DNA from 2 places in the Pseudoalteromonas sp. 31A1 genome. Region 2 is predicted to be linked to the other one. Evidence: predicted binding sites of a transcription regulator. Region 2 holds the regulator's gene; the other holds the start of a gene.
What was found. The regulator FliA, encoded in region 2, starts transcription of late flagellar genes. The targets are predictions, from matches to a motif close to CTAAAGNTNNNNNNNNNNNNGCCGATA.

Region 1: the regulator FliA is predicted to act here: its motif matches at 7,191-7,217, upstream of pomA (flagellar motor protein PomA).

The regions. Positions count from the first base shown of each region.
Region 1 is NZ_WTKY01000001.1:517,254-528,236, reverse strand. It holds gene GQR52_RS02435 (tetratricopeptide repeat protein) at 454-1,311, opposite strand; partial or broken gene GQR52_RS02430 (amidohydrolase) at 1,423-2,713, shown strand; gene GQR52_RS02425 (DNA topoisomerase III) at 2,790-4,730, opposite strand; gene GQR52_RS02420 (hypothetical protein) at 4,801-5,289, opposite strand; gene GQR52_RS02415 (flagellar motor protein MotB) at 5,441-6,361, opposite strand; gene pomA (flagellar motor protein PomA) at 6,364-7,131, opposite strand; gene GQR52_RS02405 (exodeoxyribonuclease VII small subunit) at 7,452-7,694, shown strand; gene ispA ((2E,6E)-farnesyl diphosphate synthase) at 7,697-8,584, shown strand; gene dxs (1-deoxy-D-xylulose-5-phosphate synthase) at 8,690-10,552, shown strand; gene GQR52_RS02390 (ligand-binding sensor domain-containing diguanylate cyclase) at 10,626-10,983, opposite strand, start outside.
Region 2 is NZ_WTKY01000013.1:24,853-35,835, reverse strand. It holds gene GQR52_RS12755 (chemotaxis protein CheW) at 1-424, opposite strand, end outside; gene GQR52_RS12750 (ParA family protein) at 428-1,198, opposite strand; gene GQR52_RS12745 (flagellar motor protein MotB) at 1,211-2,170, opposite strand; gene GQR52_RS12740 (flagellar motor protein) at 2,172-2,936, opposite strand; gene GQR52_RS12735 (chemotaxis response regulator protein-glutamate methylesterase) at 2,929-4,095, opposite strand; gene GQR52_RS12730 (chemotaxis protein CheA) at 4,154-6,361, opposite strand; gene GQR52_RS12725 (protein phosphatase CheZ) at 6,377-7,150, opposite strand; gene cheY (chemotaxis response regulator CheY) at 7,168-7,551, opposite strand; gene GQR52_RS12715 (RNA polymerase sigma factor FliA) at 7,592-8,302, opposite strand; gene GQR52_RS12710 (MinD/ParA family protein) at 8,329-9,189, opposite strand; gene flhF (flagellar biosynthesis protein FlhF) at 9,182-10,663, opposite strand; gene flhA (flagellar biosynthesis protein FlhA) at 10,685-10,983, opposite strand, start outside.

The DNA of each region.
Region 1 (10,983 bases), on a different contig from region 2:
AAGCACAAGTTACCCACAAAAACCTGTTGATAACTCTTGTTTTTACATAGCTAAACCATTCTATAGCTTTTAATTAAAACCTTAAAAATGCAAAAAGCACCTTATTTAGGTGCTTCTCAAAAGTAATAGTTATTAGAATCTAGGGTCTGTTTATCTTTCAAGGTTAAATTTGCAGCAGCCTGTTTAGTATTCAGGCAAGGCAGAGCCTATGTAGTGTGGTTACTCCCCATAAATAAGCGATAACGTAGCATTAATGCCAAACAGGCGCTGCCCAAAGGGTTCTTCCTAGGGGCTATTTACTCTTTGTTACTCGGTTTTTACTTATTCTTACATGGATGTAAGCCAGTAGGGTAACGCAGGAGCAATTACCGAGCCCACTAGGTTACAAATCTCGCGCCGCGATTAAACACCCCCTAGTTTGAACAAATTTTAATCCGCAAAGAGCAACAGACCCTAGTATAAAATACTATATAACTTGCGACGATACTTTGCTGCGAGCGCATCACCATCGGGTAAAGAGGCAATAATGGCTAAAAAGCTTGGTTTCGCTTCATTGAAATTCAGATCTTTTTGCAGCACTGTAAATAGTATATCCAATGCTTCTTCTTTTCTGCCTGCTTCATTGAGTAAAATACTGAGCTCTTCTTTTAATTCTAGGTCATTTGGGTACTTTTCTACTTGTTGTTGCTTTTCTTTAATCTCTGGTGAGTCTTTTGCTTCAAGCGCAGCTTCGCATTTTGCTTTTATATTATTAAAGTAAGCATCTTGCTCTTGTACGTCTATTGTATTTATAAGCGCTTGGGCTTCATCTACCTTGTGAATTTGAATACATATGTCTGCAAGCACTAATTTGATGCGTGCATTACCGCTGTCTATTTCATAAGCTTGCTTTGCATAATTAAATGCAGCATTTAAATCTGACTTTAATAACGCTTGTTTTGCTTGCTCTAACAGTAAGTCTTGTTGCGCAGGTAAATGCTTTGCTAGGGCTTCGCGTATTTGTGCCTCACTTTGAACACCTGCAAGTAAATCTACTGGTGCAGAGTCTTTTAATAATACAAGCGTAGGCAGAGTTTGAAGACCAACTTGTTGCGCAAGTTGAGAAGCGAGTGCTTGCTCTGCATCGCAATCTAGGTTTGCTACTACTATATAGCTTGCATATTCAGCCGCTACTTTATCTAAAATTGCAGCCTGTCCGATGCAGTCAGGACTTTGAGGAGAGAAAAAGTTAAGCAACACCAATTTTTGCTGTGATGTTTCACCGAGTACTTGTTGAAGGTTTTGTGCATTAATACTAACTATGTTGCTCATTGAATTGATTGCCATATTCATCTATTTAGGTTTTTATATGGTGGTGAACATAATAATTACAAGTCATATACCTAAATCATCCGGTATACATATTCAACAATGAGGGAAAACATGAAATTAACTTATCTAAGTGCAATACTTTTATTAGCAAGCCCATTAGTACAAGCAAATGGACTCGATTTGAATTTAAGCAAAGCCATGCCAGCTATAGAAAAGTTTTACCTCGATTTACACCAATCGCCAGAGCTTTCTTATCACGAACAAGAAACGGGTAATAAAATAGCGGATAAATTAACTCAGCTGGGTTTTAAAGTAACAAGTAATGTAGGTGGCTTTGGTGTTGTCGGCATTTACAAAAACGGAAACGGTCCAACCGTGATGATCCGTACTGACACCGATGGCTTACCTATTATAGAGCAGACAGGAAAGTCCTATGCCTCAAAAGTTAAAGTAATTGACGAGCATGGTGCTAAAGTAGGTGTAATGCACGGTTGTGGCCACGATATTCACATGAGCTCTTTTATTGGTACTGCTGAGCAATTAATAGTACACAAAGATCAATGGAAAGGCACTTTGATGATGGTTGCACAGCCTGCCGAAGAAGTTGGTGGGGGTGCTAAAGCCATGTTAGGCGAAGGACTATTTAGTAAATATGAAAAACCTGATCATATAATTGCGTTACATGTAAGTGCTAGCGTCCCCGCTGGTAAGATATCAATGAAAAATGAATACACTATGGCAAGTGTAGATTCTGTCGATATTACAATAAAAGGTAAAGGTGGTCATGGTGCTTATCCGCATACAACTATAGACCCTGTGATTATAGCTGCACGCACACACAAGCCGAGAACTTTCACCGCTAGAGCCTTCGGTTATTACGGTTGGGTCTATTCATGGTGGCTCAAAACATAATGTGATTTCGGATGAAGTAAAACTACAACTCACTCTCAGAAGCTATAACCCAAATGTTAGAAGTGCTCAAATAGCAGCAATAAAACGAATCACGGCAGGTATTGCACAAAGTGCTGGCCTAAATGAATCAAACTACCCTGTAGTATATGTACATGAAGATGAATCTATTCCATCTACTTATAATAACCCTGCACAAACAGACATTGTTAGAAACTCTATTGCCAGCGCAATTGGTGATACTAATGTGCTTGAAACACAAGCTGTAATGGCGGGTGAAGACTTTGGCCTATACGGACGCACCGATGAAAATATCCCGATTACCTTATTTTGGCTAGGAGGTGTAAACCAAGCACAATATGCAGATTCGATAAAAACAGCTGAAGTACTCCCTTCCCTACACTCTAGTAAATTTGCACCAGATTATAAAGTTGCTATCCCTACCGGAATAAAAGCAATGAGTAACGCTGCTGTTGCTTTATTTAATAAGTAACCTGAATTCTGGATAATAAATCTATCTCAAGTAGAGTTCAGGTTAAGTAATATCGTTTAATAAAATGGCTCTGTAGCTAACTAGCAACAGAGCTTTTTTTATAACTCGACTTTTTAAAGGTCGCTTTTCCACCTCGTTTAGCAAAGCGTTTTTTAGGTGAGCTTTTTGGTAACCTTGCAAATGCATTGCTATCGCAGTTTGCTGCTAATTGTACAAACCCATTTAGCTCAGCAAGTAAAGACTGTAAAAATTGCTGATAACTCATTACTTGCTGCGCGATATCACCTAAGCTCGATTCCCACTTTGCGGTTAAATCAGGACTCGCTAAACCTTGTGGTAATACGCTAATAAGGGCAAGTCCCGTTTCGGTCGCTCTAATTGACTTACCTTCACGTTTTAAAAAGCGCCGCTTGAATAGCAACTCGATTATTCCCGCACGTGTTGCCTCAGTCCCTAAACCATCAGTGTCTTTTAATACTTTTTTAATTTGTGGATCTTTAACATAACGGCTAATGCCCGTCATCGCAGCCAATAATGTAGCGTCGGTAAAATAAGCAGGAGGTGATGTATGCTTTTCGACCACTTCGCCTTGCTCACAAAAAAGAGGCATACCTTTAGTTAAAGGAGGTAACGTAGCTTCATCTTTTAATTCAGACTTACCCATTAATACCTTAAAGCCCAGGCTTACATCTTGTTTTGCATTTGCTTTAAATAATCCGCCAGCGATTGTTATCTCTGCTTTAGTTTCGTTATATATATAGTCGGGATAAAACTGAATTAGGTAATGGCGGCTTATTAATTGATATACCTTCGCTTCGTCACCGTTCAAACTCGCTGACTTTAACTGCTTAGCCGTAGGCACAATGGCATGATGCGCAGCCACTTTTGAATCGTTAAAACATTTACTACGCTTTTTTACATCAGCCCCATTTACCAATTCTGTGCTTTGCCCACCATTAGCACTTATAGCTTTAAAAATAGCAGATGCATCTTGGTGGTGATCTTTGGGTAAATAGCGGTTATCCGAGCGTGGGTAGGTAATTAATTTATGTCGCTCGTAAAGTATTTGGCAAATATCCAACACTTTTTGAGCTGGCATACCAAAGGCTTTAGCGGCATCTATTTGCAGTGCAGATAGGTTATACGGTAACGGTGCACTTTGTTTTTTTTGTTTTTGCTCAAGCGCTGTAAGCTCAGCATTTTGTTTGCTAATACGCGAAGCAACATTTTCTGCGAGTGCTTTGTTAAGTATTCGGCCTTCTTCATCTTGATGTGGCTCACATGCTTTACTAGGAACCCACTTAGCTATGAATGGCTGGTTATCTGGAGTAAGTAAATGCGCCAGTACATCGTAAAAAGGCTTAGATACAAAGTTCGCTATTTCGTTATCTCTATTAACAACGAGGCCTAAAATAGGGGTTTGTACCCGCCCTACCGAAAGTACATTGCCGAATCCTGCTTTTTGCCCTGCTAATGTATATGCTCGCGTTAAATTCATACCAAATAGCCAATCAGCACGAGAACGTGCTAAAGCAGATACACTTAACGGAATAAAGTCTCGATTGGAGCGCATATTACCCAATGATTTTTTTACTGCTGACAAATTTAAATCACTAATGAGTAAACGTTGCGTACTCTGCTTTTTAGCCTGACTTATTTTAGCCTCTTCAATTACTTGATCAACTAGTAGCTGACCTTCACGGTCTGGATCGCCAGCGTGAATAAGTTGCGAGGCTTGTTTAATTAATTTTTTTAAAACAGTGAGCTGTTTGCGAGTTTTGGTTTTGGCTTTTAACTTCCACTGTTCAGGTATTATAGGTAAGTGTTCAAACTGCCACTTTTTAAAGCGCTCATCGTAATCATCGGGTTCTGCTTGTTCTAGCAAATGTCCAATACACCACGACACACAATCGCCATTAGCGACTTCTATATAACCATCATATTTTTTATGTGGTTTTGGTAACGCATCAGCAATAGCGCGTCCAAGTGAAGGTTTTTCTGCAATGTAGAGTTTCATAGCCTGCTCATCACTGTTTATATAAACAGTAGTCTAGCACAGCTATTTTAAAGGAGGGAACTTTTTGTAACTATTGGCTAGCTGGGCTTTTTTTGTCTTTTGTTAAAATATAAATAAGCGGAAGATAACAAACAACAACGGTGCCTATATTAATAAATGGCAATAAGGTTTTATAAATGTATGTACTATAAGAAAGATCCCATAAATGGCGGTCGACTAATCTAAATAGCTGTAAAATTGGTGCCATAATAACAACCAATTGACCTAATACGCATTGCCATAAATAAACCTTATCTTTTAAACCCAGATATGCGATGAGTGCCATCCAAGCAATATCATTAAAGGCCCAAACAAGGTATCGATAAACATAAATCCCATTATCAAACTCTTTCAAGTAAGGATGAATAATGGTTCCATATAAAAAAAAAGCGGCTGTAATTAAAGCGAAACGCAGAGCCAAATAATCTTTTCTAAAATAAAAGATGAAAATAGCAGGGCTTAAAATAAACACCCAACTAGTATCTAATATCAATATAGTCTTTAAAAACCATTCAGGCATTAGAGTTAATCAAGTTTTTTTTCATCATCGTCATTACCACCGCCATTTCCTGGCATATGACTAAACTTATCGACCTTTTTCATAAACTATTCCGTTACATTTGTTAAAGAAAGCATACTTTATGATAAATAAGTGTGTTTGCCAATAAAAGTTATCTTACATCTATAGGAGCTGACTCTTTTGCTTTACCTTGTAATATAGATATTTCTACTCGGCGATTCCTGCGGCGATCTTCATCGGTGTCATTCGGTACAAGTGGTCGTGTTTCAGCTCGACCAACCACCATCATTCGAGTTTTATCAAATCCTTGGACTTTTTGCAGTTCACTTGCAACGGCTACAGCACGCTTTGATGATAGGTCCCAATTATTAATATATAACTCATTCGATACCTGAAAATCATCTGTATGGCCAGATACTGTTATTTCACCGGGTACATCTTTTAACAGCACACCGATATCTTGAATTATAGGTTTAAACTTAGGTTGTAAAAATGCACTACCTGAAGGAAATGAACCATTCTCTCTAATGCGAATAATTATTTGCTGCCCTAAAGACTCAAGCTCAATTGCGCCATCGATTATTTGCTTTTCAAGCTGCTGCGCTATCTTTTTAACAAGCTCGTTAGTTTGCTCCTGATCGGCTGCTGAAGTTGCTTGCTCAGAAGATTCTTCTTGTGAGGTACTACGAGATTCGCCACCGCGTTTATCCCCGCGCTGTTCTTGCCTGCCGCCTGCTGAGCTTTCATCGCCAGCCTGAAACTCTAACATTTGTTGAGTCATTTCGACTGTTTGCTGCTGAATGGTTTCTATTGGGGTTGGCTCTGGTTTGCCTGGGGTAAACTCCATGGCAATAACAGAGGTCCCTTTAGGGATGTCTTTTACTTCAATTTTATTCTGCACACCAAAAGCAAACTTCATAGAGCCCGCAATTTGTTTAAACTTAAGTACATCCATTTCTGAAAACGCGAGCAAGAGTACAAAAAAGCACATTAACAGTGACATTAAATCGGCAAACGTTCCCATCCATGCAGGTAGACCTGGTGGTGGACATTTGCACTCTTGATCAGACATAGTTACTCCTCGGTATCTACTTTACGTTTAGATTCAGCTAAGTAATTTTTCAAAATACCTTCGATTACTTTTGGATTTTGACCATCTTGTATACCTAAAATAGCATCCAAAATTAAACGCTGATTCATCGCTTCCTCGTCTTTACGCAGTTCAAGTTTTACCTGAATAGGAATTGCCACAACATTGGCTAAAAACGCGCCATATAAAGTTGTTAATAGTGCTACTGCCATTGCCGGACCAATTGCCTTTGGGTCATCCATGTTAGACAACATTGCAACCAAACCAATTAGAGTACCAATCATGCCCATTGCAGGCCCTATATCAGCTAACGACTTAAATAAACCCGCGCCCAATTCATGGCGAGTCGTAGTTAGAGAAATATCTTTTTGAAGTGTAGCGCGAACTACATCTGCATCATGGCCATCAACGAGCATATCGACGCCTTTGCGCATAAAGGGGTTTGGAATTTCAGCTTCTTCGAGTGCTAAAAAACCGCCTTTACGAGCTGAATCCGCAAGTTCTACTGCTTTTTCGATAAGTATTTCTGGCGTTTCGATTTTAAACATAAACGCTTTGGCAACAACTTTACCTATCCCCAAAAATTGCGACATGGTGAAGTTTGATAAAACAATAAAGAGTGAACCACCAAATACAATAACCACAGACGGGGTATTGTAAAACATAGCCATTTCACCGCTACTACTCATAAACATAGACATGACAATTAAGCCAATTGCGCCTAGGATCCCAATTATGGTTGCTAAATCCACATTTCCTCCAGAAGTTTCATGCTTAATGGCCTTATCATAAATTTTTATTATTAACTGCTTATCGGCAACATATTGAATTGCTTAAGCCATTTTTATAAATAAACATAAAAAGCAGCCTTTAGCACTATCTTAGATCAAGTTATAAGGGCTACCTAACTATCAATTGATTTATTAAACCAACAGACGCTATTAAGGCTTTATTAATGCACTTGAAATATAATTTAACGTTATAAAGGTAAAAAACCAATATCATCCTTTGACCTAGTTTAGCATTCCCCCTAAAATTGACCCCTAAATTTATTATGTAAGCTGAAATAAAGATGGCGACTAAAAAACCTGAAAACTTAAGTTTCGAACAAGCACTAGAAGAATTATCTACAATCGTTAGTGACATGGAACAAGGTGACTTATCGCTTGAGCAATCGTTAAAGCAATTTGAGCGTGGAATTGCATTAGCAAGTGCTTCATCAGGGAAATTACAGCAAGCAGAACAAAAAGTATCAGTTTTGATGGGGAATGGCGAAAAGTCAGTACTTACAAATTTTGATAATGATATGGAATAACTGTGAGCATAAAAAATCATATTGAACGTGCTCAAAAAGATGTAGTAGCGACCTTACAGCAGCATTTTAATCAGCCTCTCGATACAGAAGAAACGGTAAAGAACGCCACCCAGTATGGATTATTTAATGGCGGTAAAAGATTACGTCCATTTTTAGTTTATGCCACAGGTAAAATGCTCGGCGCAAACCATCAAGACTTAAACGTACTTGCTGCTGCAATTGAGTGCATTCATAGCTATTCGTTAGTCCATGATGACTTACCAGCAATGGATGATGACGACTTACGCCGCGGACGCCCTACTTGTCATATAGAGTTTGGCGAGGCAAATGCAATTTTAGCCGGTGATGCTCTTCAAACTCTTGCTTTTGAGCTTATTGCGAATCACAAATTTGAATGCTCATCACAAACACAAGTAAAAATGATTGCTACACTTGCCCACGCATCAGGCCTTCAGGGTATGGTTGGCGGACAAGGCCTTGATATAGCAGCAACAGATAAAGTAATTACCGTACAAGAGCTTGAGCGAATACATAAGCTAAAAACCGGGGCTCTAATTAATTGCGCAATTACACTTGGTGCACTGTGCAGTGAAAAGGCTGATCAACAAACCTTAGAAAATTTAAGTGTTTTTGGGTATGCTATAGGGCTAGCATTTCAAGTACACGACGACATTTTAGATGTTGAAGGCGATACAGTTATTTTAGGAAAGCCACAAGGCTCCGATATTGCCGCGAATAAAGCGACATATCCGGCGTTATTAGGTATGCTAGGCGCTAAAGAAAAGGCGCAGAATTTAATACAACAAGCCCATGAAGCGTTAGCAAATATAGATGCTGACACAACACTTCTTGCGTCGCTAGCAAATTACCTAATTGAGCGTGACCACTAATTTTTGCTCATACGTATTGCAATTAGCACTGACATTATTACTCAACATTAATTATTCGTAAAAGCTTTGGATTAATTAATGTTAGCGAAGGATATATATAAAACCATGACACTTGATAGTAGCAAGTATCCATTACTTAATTTGGTTGACGAGCCAGCCCAATTGCGTGACTTAGCGCAAGACAAACTCCCTGCATTTAGCAATGAGCTGCGCGATTATTTACTCAACTCAGTATCGCAAAGTAGCGGTCATCTAGCGTCTGGTTTAGGGACGGTTGAACTAACCGTTGCGCTGCATTATGTTTATAACACTCCAGACGATCGCCTAGTTTGGGACGTGGGTCATCAAGCTTATCCGCATAAAATCCTTACTGGTCGTCGCGAGCAAATGCACACTATTCGTCAAAAAGACGGTTTACACCCTTTTCCTTTTCGCGATGAAAGTCAATACGATACGTTTAGCGTAGGCCATTCAAGCACGTCTATTTCAGCTGCTTTAGGCATGTCTATTGCCGCACAAAAAGAAGGTAAAGGTCGAAAGTCTGTTGCCATTATTGGCGACGGGGCTATAACCGCAGGCATGGCATTTGAAGCGATGAATCATTTAGGTGATGTAAAATCAGACATGCTTATTATTTTAAATGATAACGAAATGTCGATTTCTGAAAATGTTGGCGCATTAACAAATCACTTTGCCCGTATTTTATCGGGTAGCTTTTATACTAACATTCGTGAAGGTAGTAAAAAGTTACTCTCAGGTGTACCTCCTGTAAAGCAACTTGCCAGTAAAATGGAAGAGCACATTAAAGGCATGATGATCCCGGGTACCTTCTTTGAAGAATTAGGCCTAAATTATATTGGTCCAATTGATGGTCACGATGTAAACATGCTTGTTGATACGCTACGTAATATGCGTAATTTAAAAGGCCCACAGCTTCTACATATAAAAACACAAAAAGGTAAGGGCTATAAACCAGCTGAAGCCGATCCTATTGGCTACCATGGTGTACCAAAATTCGATCCGAGCACAACTAGTCTGCCTAAATCTAAACCTAGTGCTGCTACTTTTTCAAAAGTATTCGGTGATTGGTTATGCGATATGGCCGAGCAAGATAGCAAGTTAATGGCTATCACGCCTGCAATGCGCGAAGGCTCAGGCATGGTACGCTTTTCTAAAGAACATCCAGATCAATACTTTGATGTCGCCATTGCTGAGCAACATGCTGTTACTTTAGCTGCTGGTTTTGCCTGTGAAGGTTTAAAACCTGTTGTTGCTATTTACTCAAGCTTTTTACAACGTGCGTATGACCAATTAATACATGATGTTGCACTGCAAAACTTACCTGTATTATTTGCCATTGACCGCGCTGGTATTGTTGGAGCCGATGGTGAAACTCACCAAGGTGCGTACGATTTAAGCTTTATGCGCTGCATTCCAAATATGGTAATTATGGCACCAAGCGATACCAACGAATGCCGCCAAATGCTATACACCGGTTATAAAGCAAACTGCCCTGTTGCAGTTCGTTATCCTCGAGGTAGTGCAGGTACTGCAGACATTGAAAGCACTATGCAACTGCTTGAAATAGGTAAGGCAGATACAATTAAGAAAGGCAGTAAAATTGCCATTTTATCGTTCGGTACATTACTTGAAAATGCACAGCTTGCTGCAGATGAATTAGATGCAACGCTTGTTAATATGCGTTTTATTAAACCACTTGATACCGCACTTTTAAATGAGCTTGCAACTAGCCACGATGTAATTGTTACGCTTGAAGATAATGCGATTGCTGGCGGTGCCGGCTCTGCAGTTAACGAATTCTTAGCAACGCAAAAAGCTGATATTAATATCCTTAACTTAGGTATTCCTGATGAGTTTATTAAACACGGCACCCAAGATGAAATGCACGATGAAATGGGATTAGGCGAGCAAGGAATATTAACCGCTATTAAAGCGTTTATTAATTAACTTCCTATACATCTAAAGTTGAGCATATTAAAAAAGGAGCCTAGGCTCCTTTTTTAATATCAAATATTGCTGATCAGCGCATCCACACTTTAATATCAGCTAGGCCATTGCTTTGTAAAATACCTAATTGTTGATCAACGTTAGAATTTTGTTCAAACTCAAATGCATCAAGCTGATCATCAAACGTAATATTTGCAACACCATCACCACCGCGCTTTTTAACTTGGTGCAATGAAATATCAGCTAGGTTAATAGATGTTTCCCAGCTAATTACCTGCCCACCCAAAAGTGGTAATGGATAAAATGACCAACCAATTGATGCCGTGATATTAGTTGTTTTTCCATTTGGTAATTGGAATAAATTAGCCGCTATTACTTTACAAAGATCTGAAGCATAGCTGTCTATTTTATTGCATTTAAAATCACGTAAT
Region 2 (10,983 bases):
CGCCTAATGCTTTTAATGGCACAGCCAATGTTAAACCAGCAACTTCAAAAAATAATGCCTGAAATTCACCATCAAAATAGTCAGATTGGCTGGTGGTTATAATCTGTGGTTCTGGTTCTTCTGTAGTCGTACTTATCGACTCTATTACTTCATCGTCAATGGCTTTATTAACTTTTGCGGCTTCAAAAATCGGTTCAACTATTGGCTTAATTTCAGAATTAAGTAAATCTTGATCAAATATTTTTTCTGCCGCTTTTATCTGTTCTTTTGGTTTTAAATGAATATGTTCTTGCTGCGAGTCGTGTGGCATTTGCTCAAGTAATTTTGCGACTGGCTCAAGGTTATCTACAGGCTCGTCTTCACATAACAAAGCCCCTAGGTATTGTTTCATTACTTTTTCATTAGCAAATAATTGCTTACTCATTCATTAACCTTGTTCAATTAAATATTCTAGCAGTGCTTTATATGCGTATACACCACGCGAACGAGGACAATACTCTACAGGCACTTTTTGCGCAAAGCTTGCATCTCTAAATTTAGTATCTACCGGTATCACACCTGGCCAGACTTTATCACCATACGTACTTTGCAGTGTTTTATATGCTTCTAACGATGCTTTTGTTCGTTTATCATACATAGTAGGGATTATAGTATATTGATAATCTTTCGCTTGAGAGGTTTGCATTAATTCCATAGTGCGCATCATTCTATCAAGCCCTTTCAGTGCTAAAAATTCCGTTTGCACTGGCACTAAAATTCGCTCACTTGCTGCAAGCGCATTAACCATTAACACCCCTAAAACTGGGGGGCAATCTAAAATGGCATAATCGTAATGTTCACTGATTTTTGCAAGCGCTTTTTTTAGTATTAATCCCATACCTGTTTTATTACCCATGCTTCTATCAAGCGTGGCTATCGCCATTGTTGCAGGTAAAATATCTAGGTTTTCAAGTGTTGATGGACATAAAGCTTGAAGTATCTCTTCACTTTGCATGCTCGTGCCACGCGCAAAAATATCATATACACTGACTTCCAAATCTTCTGAGTCAATGCCAAAGTAATAAGTGAGTGATGCATGAGGGTCTGTATCAATAAGCAACACACGCTTACCCTGCAAAGCTAAAATACCAGCAAGGCTTACTGCTGTTGTTGTTTTACCAACACCACCTTTTTGATTTGCGACAGTCCAAATCTTCACATTACATCCTAATTACTGTTCATTGCGCGTTGTTATGCGAATACCACCATGAGGCAAACGAATTATTTTTATTGTATCGTCATCTGAAGGGAGCTCAATTTCAGGCTCTTCCGCTACTGGCTTAACAGCTTGTTCATCACCTTTAATGTCTTGTATTGATGGTAAACCATACTTAGAAAGTGCAATAACAACTTTACGATTTTCTGCTCGCCCTTGTTCTGTATCGTTACTTACAAAAGGTGAATATTGACCATAACCCTCTATCGCCATTCTGGCAGAGTTAATACCTAATGCTTCCAGCTCTACTAAAATAGATGTTGCTCTAGCAACCGAGAGTTCCCAATTTGAGCGAAATATTTCATTGCGAATACTTTCATCATCAGTATAGCCACGCACCCTAATATAGTTATCTACTGGAGCAATAATATCTTTAACAATTTTGACGACTTGCTTTGCCCTAGAGTGTGCAACTGAGCTACCACTTGAAAATAACATACCTGAGCTTAGCTCTATAATCAGCCAATCTTGATTAAGCTCTAAACTGGCTTCTCCATCACGAATTTCATCAATAAGCGCTGACTGCAGTTTAGTAAGTAAGCTATCAAGTGGTTTACCTAAATATTCCTGTTGTATGTTACTTGTATCACTTTGACCATCGAGTAACTCTGGACCTTGTTCTTCTTTTAAAATACTTTCACCATAAAGAACTTCTTGTTCAGGTGTCACTCTATCAGTCAATATTCCATTACCATTGACGCCCTCACCTTGCTGGGAGTGCTGGCGGGCAGATTTATCAAAAACGTGTTCAAGGGAGTCTGACAATATTTGAAATTGTTCTTCTTTGTTGATCGCTATCGCATACAGCACCACAAAAAAAGCAAACATAATGGTCATGTAATCGGCATACGATACAAGCCAACGCTCTGTATGTTGATTTTTTGGAGCAGAGTGACGAAGTCGTCGGCGTAGCATGTTATTCGTCCACTAAATTAGGACGCTCTACACGGTAGGCTTCAAGCTTTAATTCTATATTTACTGGGCTTTCGCCAACGCTTATCGCAATCACACCTTCGGCAAGCATTTCATGGTAAAGCATTTTTTGCTCTACACGCTGTTTTAACTTATTTGCCATAGGTAAAAACAATAAATTAGCTAAACCAACACCATAAATGGTCGCGATAAATGCCGTTGCAACGCCTGCACCAAGCATTTGTGGATCGGTAATAAACGACATTGCCTGTATTAAACCAAGCACAGCACCTAAAATACCAATGGTAGGACTGTAGCCCCCCATCGCTTCATAAACACGTGCGGCTTCAAGCAAGCGATCGCGTTCTAGCAGTAAGTCAATTTCAAGCGTGTCACGTAGTTTTTGCTCTGAGCAGCCATCTACAAGCAAGCTTAAACCTTTTGCTGCATATGCATCTGGGTGAGCTAGCGCTTCGTTTTCAAGCGCTAAGTAACCTTCTTGACGTGCCTTATGAGACCATCGCTTAACTTGATCTATTGCATCTTCAATATCATATTGTGGCGCAACAAAAACCCAAGAGCTCATATTTAGCATTTTTTTAAAGGTACTTGCTGATGTTTGCAACATAACAGCACCAAGCGTGCCGCCTAATACAATAATAAGGGCAGGACCATTAAATAAAGCAGAAACAACGCCACCTTCTAAAGAGTAACCTAAACCTATTGCGCCCAGTGCTACAAATAGTCCAAATATTGAGAGTTTATCCACAACCTACCTCTCTCTTGATACGTGCTGCAACATCGTTTAATGCTAAGCTTTCACTCGAAAGCCCCGCATTAGCAATGGCTTGAGGCATTCCATAAACAACACAGCTTTTCTCATCCTGTGCCCAAATGGTTGCACCCGTTTGCTTTAACATTCTTGCACCGTCACGTCCATCAGCGCCCATGCCTGTTAAAACGATAGCAAGCACATCGCCTTGATACGTTTTTGCTGCACTGGCAAAAGTTACATCTACACTCGGTTTATAACTTATTCTCTCGCTATGATCTTCAAATACGCGCAGTGTTCTATTTGCACCACGCCCTTCTACCATCATCTGCTGTCCGCCAGGCGCTAGATAAGCCGTTCCTGGTTGTAAGCGGTCACCTTGTTGCGCTTCTTTCACTTTTATTTGGCACAGGCCATTTAAACGTGCCGCAAATGCAGGTGTAAAAGCTGCAGGCATATGCTGAATAAGTAAAATAGGGTGAGGGAAATTAGCTGGCAATTGAGTCAGTATAGTTTGTAGTGCAACAGGGCCACCTGTAGAAGTGCCAATAGCCACAAGCTGGTATTGCTTTCCACTTGCTCGCATTGAGGCAATATTTGAACCTGACGATGTTGTAGGGGCTGCTCTTTGAAAGCTTCTATCGGGTTGTTTTATCGAAGGTGTTAGTATGTTTGTTCTTTGCGAAAGTGAGCTTGTTATCGGTTTAGTTGATATTACTGGCTTAGGTGGTGTTGCAGCTTTAAACGTTCGCGGTAAACGTCTTCGCCCTATATCTTTCACTTTATTTTGTAAAAGCTTTATAGCGTCTTCATTATTGCGAGCGATGTCTTCAAATTTTTTCGGTAAAAAATCCATTGCTCCAGCATCTAGCGCATCAAACGTTGCTGTTGCGCCATCACGTGTTAGTGATGAAAACATTAAGATCGGGGTTGGATTACTCGCCATTATCTCTTTAACTGCACTAATACCATCAAGCACAGGCATTTCGACATCCATAGTGATCATATCTGGACGTAGCTGAGCTGCTTTTTCAACAGCTTCTCTGCCATTCACAGCAAAGCCTATAACTTGTATGTCGCTATCTTGCTCAAGAATTTCGCTTACCCTGCGGCGAAAAAAGCTTGAATCATCAACAACTAAAACTTTAACGGCCATTTAGCTCTCTTATTAAATTTATGCGTAGGTATATATTAAATATATACCTACTTTATTATTAGCCTGCGTAATGTTTTAACATGTTTGGAACGTCTAAAATCAGTGCAATGCCACCATCCGAAGTTATTGTAGCACCTGCCATACCTGGTGTTCCTTGAAGTAACGCATCAAGCGGCTTAATCACTACTTCTTCTTGGCCAATTAATGAGTCAACAACAAAACCAATTTGCTGCGTACCAATTTGCACAATAACTACATGGCCTTTTGCTTTTCGCTGTGAACGATCTGAGCCTTTAACTAACCAGTGCTCGAGGTAGAATAACGGTATTGCCTTTTTACGCACAATAATTGTTAATTGCCCATCAACCACATTTGTTTTCGTTAAATCTAAGTTGAATATTTCACTAACACCTGCAAGTGGTAACGCAAATGTTTGTGCGCCAACAATTACCATTAAGGTCGGTAATATGGCTAAGGTAAGTGGTACTTTTATCTCTAAAATAGTACCTACACCTAACTCAGATTGAATACTTACAGAGCCGTTTAATTGGGTGATTTTAGTTTTCACCACATCCATTCCAACACCACGACCTGAAATGTCAGATATCTCTTCTTTTGTAGAAAAGCCAGGTGCAAAAATTAGGTTGTATGCTTCAGTGTCAGAAAGTCGACTCGCTTGATCGTGATCGAGCACGCCTTTACTAATTGCTATTTTTTTCAGTTTCTCAGCATCCATACCAGCGCCATCATCTTTAATGGTCAACAAAATATGGTCGCCTTCCTGAGACGCTGATAAAGTAACATTACCTGTTCTAGGCTTACCGGCAGCCTCACGAACAGCTGGCATTTCAATACCGTGGTCAACTGAGTTTCGAACTAAATGCACAAGCGGATCGGCTAGTGCTTCCACTAAGTTTTTATCTAAATCGGTTTCTTCACCTACAAGTTGTAAGTCAATGTCTTTGTTTAAGCTGCGTGCTAAATCGCGTACTACGCGAGGGAAACGACCAAATACCTTTTTAATTGGTTGCATTCGCGTTTGCATAACCGCGCCTTGAATATCAGCAGTCACTACATCTAAGTTAGAGATTGCTTTACCCATTGCTTCACTGTCTGAATTGGTCGCTAAACTAACCAAACGATTTCGCACAAGTACTAACTCACCAACCATATTCATAATTTGGTCAAGTCGTTTTGTATCTACGCGAACTGTCGTCTCTGCTGCTGGTGGCGCTGATTTTTTAGGCGTTGCTGGCGCTGCTTTAGCAACCGGTTTTTCTACCGGTTTAGAAGCGGGTGCTTTTACAGGTTCTGGTTTTTTTACAGGCACACTCGCTTTTGCAGCTGGTTTAGCTGGGATATTGGGCTGTTTCACAGCTGGAGTGCTTTCTATTGATTTAGGTGCAGTGCCTTTACCATGAAGTTCATCAAGAAGCGCTTCAAATTCATCATCACTAATTTCATCATCTGATGAATTAGCAGTATTTGACGCTGGTTTAGCTGGTTCTACAGGTGCTTTAACTACACTACTTTGCTCAGGTGCTTTACTCTCAACCTCACCAAAACTGCCAACTCCATGTAACTCGTCTAATAAGCTGTCAAATTCATCATCAGTAATATCACCATTAAAATCACTGCTACTTGCTACTGGCTTTTCAACTGCAGGACCTTGTCCTTTACCGTGTAGTTCATCAAGTAAGTTTTCAAATTCATCTTCAGTGATTTCGTTTATTTCAGCATCACTAACCGAAGGAGTTCCGCTAAACATTTCATCAAATGCAAATGGATCTTCCTCATCAGCTATTGGCGTATCAACTACTTCATCAAGAGGTTGTTCAACGTCAGTTTCTGAAGCGACTCCGTTAAGCTCGGCTTCTGTTGGAGGTAGGCCCAAAATATGGAGGGTTTGAAGTAACTCAGGATCTGCTGGTTCTGGCTTATCCCTATTTTGGATAGTCGCGAACATTTCATTAATGGTGTCGAGCGCTTGTAAAATAACATCCATTAACTCTGAATTGACCGTTCGCACGCCTTGACGTAGTAAATCAAATACGTTTTCAGCGCCGTGGCAAGCATCAACAAGTTCTGTCATAGCTAAAAAACCTGCACCACCTTTTACAGTGTGAAAGCCTCTAAATATGGCATTTAGTAACTCGGTATCTTCTGGATTATTTTCCAGTTCAACTAACTGTTCAGATAAAAGCTCTAGGATTTCTCCTGCCTCTACAAGAAAGTCTTGTAAAATATCTTCATCGACTTCAAACATGCAGTTACTCTCCTCTTAGAAGCCCAAACTTGATAAAAGATCATCGACTTCATCTTGATCAGATACAACATCATTACGCGATTCTTTATCAATAATAGGGCCTTCAGGACCTGCTAAAGTTTGTGTGGCAACTGGTTCTTTTATTTTTTGTTGTTCTACTTTATTCGCTGTGTTGTCACTGTCATCTTGTTCAGCAAACGCTGTTAAAAGATGAAGTAAGCTTTCTTCTACTTCTCTAACAAGTTCTATAACACGGCGAATAACTTGACCTGTTAAGTCTTGATAGTCTTGAGCCATTAGTACATTTGTCATTAAGCTTTGAAGCTCATCCGTTTTATGATGAGAGTTATTCATAAACTTATCGATACTATGGCAAAGTTGTTTAAACTCACCAAGCTCAATCTCCCGGCTCATTAAACGATCCCATGTCGGTTTGATATGAGATATTTCATCTGCAAGTTGCTGAGCTATAGGTAAACTAGCCTCAACAGCATCCATTGTTTTATTAGCCGCATTTTCTGTCATTTCTATAACATAATTAAGCCGCTTTTTAGCATCTGGAATCGCATCTGTCGTTATGTTAGTTAAGCGAGTATCAAGCTCAAAGCTTTTAAGTGCTTCGTGCAGTTGACGAGTCAACTTCCCAACTTCAGCAAATAATTTAGACTGCTCTTGCGAAGCTGTCTCTAAAATCAACTGATTAGCTTTATCTTGCTCATCGTTTTCTAAATAAATGACGAGTTGACGAGCTTGTTCTAACGTTATTTGAGGCGCAGCTGGTGCTGACATAAGCCTCTCCCCCATCATTAGCCTAAGCGTTCAAATACTTTTTCTAATTTAGTTTTTAATGTTCCAGCCGTAAATGGCTTAACAATATAACCATTAACGCCAGCTTGCGCTGCAGCTATTATTTGTTCTTTTTTAGCTTCTGCCGTTACCATCAATACAGGGATATGTTTTAACTTATCATCTGCACGAATTGCTCTTAAAAGGTCAATACCTTGCATTCCCGGCATATTCCAATCTGTAACCACAAAATCAAATACTTGATTTTGTAACATAGGCAAAGCTGTAGACCCGTCATCAGCTTCTTGAACATTAGTGAAACCTAAGTCACGTAATAGGTTTTTTATAATTCGTCTCATCGTTGAAAAATCATCAACTACAAGAATTTTCATGTTTTTATCCAAAACATCCCCCAGTGAGGTATTAACCTTAGTTTACTTACTACTAGTTTATCCAGTCATTGATTTTAGCTTTAAGCTTAATCATCGCCTGACCATGTATCTGACTTACACGCGATTCGCTTACATCGAGTATATGTCCTATTTCTTTTAAATTCATTTCATCGTTATAGTATAAAGAAAGTACCATTGCATCACGCTCTGGTAATGACTTTATTGCATTTAGCAAAGACTCATTAAACCGATCATTTTTAACATTATTAAAAGGTTTGTCTAGCGCTAAATCTTGGCCTACGGGAGTAATAACATCCTCATCTACACCAAGGTCTTCTATGCCTAATACTTTACTGGTATTAACATCATTTAAAATATGATGGTACTCATTGAGTGAAATTTCAAGTTTTTCAGCAACTTCTATATCTGTTGGTTCGCGATTCAAACTGCTTTCGAGCCCAGTAATTGCTTCTGCAACTTGTCGGCTTTTACGGTGTACTGAACGAGGAGCCCAATCACCACGGCGCATTTCATCAAGCATAGCCCCGCGAATACGAATACCGGCGAAGGTTTCAAAGCTTGCGCCTTTTGTTGCATCAAAGTTTTTTGAAGCTTCTATTAAACCTATCATTCCTGATTGAATTAAATCATCAAGCTGAACGCTAGGTGGTAATCGAGCAATTAGATGACATGCCACTTTTTTAACAAGTGATGCATGTTTCTCAACAATCACATTTAAGTTTTGTGTTGATTGATATCCCATAGCTCTATTCACCAATGTTGTCATAATTAGCCGTTTACTAGTTTCTCAATGAAAAACTCTAAATGCCCAGATGGTTGATTTGGTATTGGCCATTTAACTGCTTTTGTCGCCAGCGCTTTAAACGCGAGAGCGGCTGGCGAACTTGGAAAGAGCTCAACAATCACCTTTTGGCGACGTGTTGCTTTGCGCATATTTTCGTCATAAGGAACCGTTGCTACTAGCTCCATTGAAACATCTAAAAAGCGATCGGTAACTTTAGATAGTTTTGCAAACAATTCAGTGCCTTCACGCATACTGCGGACCATATTGGCAACAATTTTGAACTTATAAACACCGTGCTCGCGGCTTAATACTTTAATAAGTGCGTAAGCATCGGTTATTGATGTTGGTTCATCGCACACTACAACCATTACATCTTGTGCTGCTCGTGAGAAGCTTAGCACCATGTCTGAAATACCAGCGGCTGTATCTACAATTAAAATATCAAATTCGGTATTCAATTCGCTAAATGCACGAATTAGCCCGGCATGCTCAGATGGCGATAATTCAACCATACTTTGCGAGCCCGATGTAGCAGGTACAATTTTAATACCAGCAGGCCCTTCAACTAAAATCTCGTCAAGCTCACATTCACCTGACAAAACGTGTGATAAATTGCGCTCTACACGTAAACCAAGCATCACATCACAGTTTGCTAAACCTAGGTCAGCATCCAGCACTAATACTCTATTACCTTGTTGCCCTAGTGCAATAGCGGTATTTAGAGAAACATTTGTTTTCCCCACCCCACCTTTACCACCGGTTACAGCGATAACTTTTACGCCGTTGTTATTGTTTTGACTCATTTTGCGCAGGCCGCTTGCTTGATCTAATACTGTGTTAATCATACATCCCTACTGTACTTGGCGCCACTGCTTGGTGCCTTGAATGTTGTGCTTTTGCTCTTTTTAAATATAACTGCTCAGCCTTTTTCACTAGTTTTTCAGCATTTGCAACACGAATATCTTCTGGCACTCGTTGACCGTTAGTAAGATACCCTATTGGAAGGCGATTTTGAATCGCAATACTAATAATCTCACCCAAACTTAATGATTCATCTAACTTAGTGAAAATACAACCACTTAACTGTACTTTTTTAAAGTGACGTACTGTTTCTTGTAATACATTAATTTGTGCCGTCGCGCTTAGTACTAAGTAGCTGCGAATATCCACACGTTGGTTACGCATTAACGTGTTTAACTGCTCAGTTAAACGTAAATCTCGCTGACTCATACCTGCTGTATCAATTAATACTAGACGTTTATTTCGTAAATGATATAAAACTTCAGCTAATTCATTAGCATCTTTAACTTGCTTTACACCACAACCAATAATACGGCCGTAAGTAGCAAGCTGTTCATAAGCACCAATTCTGTATGTATCAGTGGTTATTAAGGCCACTTTATCAGCGCCATATTTTTGTGCGCCTAAAGCTGCAAGCTTAGCAACTGTTGTTGTTTTACCAACACCTGTTGGACCCACTAACGCATATACACCACCTTGGCGAAGTATTTCATTATTGGTTGTTTGCATTTGATCTTCGACCATCGTTAACAACGCTTTCCAGCCTTGCTTACGAGATACATCATCAGGTACAAAACATGCCATTTGTTGCGCTACTTCTTTATCAATACCCATACCGACTAAGCGGTCAACCATGCAAGCGCGTGTTGGATCGCGACGCGCCATATCTTGCTGCATTAAGCCCGATACTTGATGCTCAAGCAATTGACGAATTGCGTTCATTTCTTCACGCATTGTTGTCATTTCTTCGCTTTCATTATTGGGTGTTTGTTGGCGAGCAGTTACTGGACTATCTAAATCATCAAAGTCGCTGTCTAAATCATCAAAACCTAAGCTATCCGCTTGAGTTTGTGGACGAACTGGCGCTGCATTTTCAGGAGCAAACATATTTTTAGTACGCTGTTCCATAACTGGTTCTTGATAGTTATCTGTAGTATCAATACCTGATTGTGAAAACATTGATGCAAGTTCAGGGGAGCGAGGACGCGGTGATTGGCGCTCTAATAAAGCTTGTAGGCTGTCAGCCACTTTTGCCTGCGGCTCTGGTTTGGCACGCTGAGGCTCTGGTTTTACAAAATTATGCATACTTTGCTGTGGAGCTTGAGCACGCGGCTCTGCAGTACGTTGTGGTTGCGCTGCTACTTTAGGGGCTGCTTTGTCATAATCAACTGCCGCTACAATTTCTACACCGTTAGCCAGCTTCTTATTTGACATAATAACCGCATCAACACCTAACTCATCTTTAACTTCTTTAAGTGCTGTGCGCATATCTTTAGCAAAAAAACGTTTAATTTTCATGATTCAACCCCTGTTAAAATCTTATTGTTGGCCTACAGAGCTAACAATCTTGATCTGTCTTTCGTCTGGTACCTCTTGATAAGACATCACTCTCAATCCTGGAATGGTGTACTTAACAAAACGAGATAACACAGTGCGTAACATTCCTGACGTTAGCAATATAGAAGGTTCACCGGCCATTTCTTGATTTTGATGCGCTTGTGTCAATGACACTTGAAGTCGCTCTGCAAGTCCAGGCTCAATACCGGCACCTTCATCGCCTGCATTTTGTAATGACTGATGCAACATCTGTTCCAACTCAGGTGCCAAGGTTATGACAG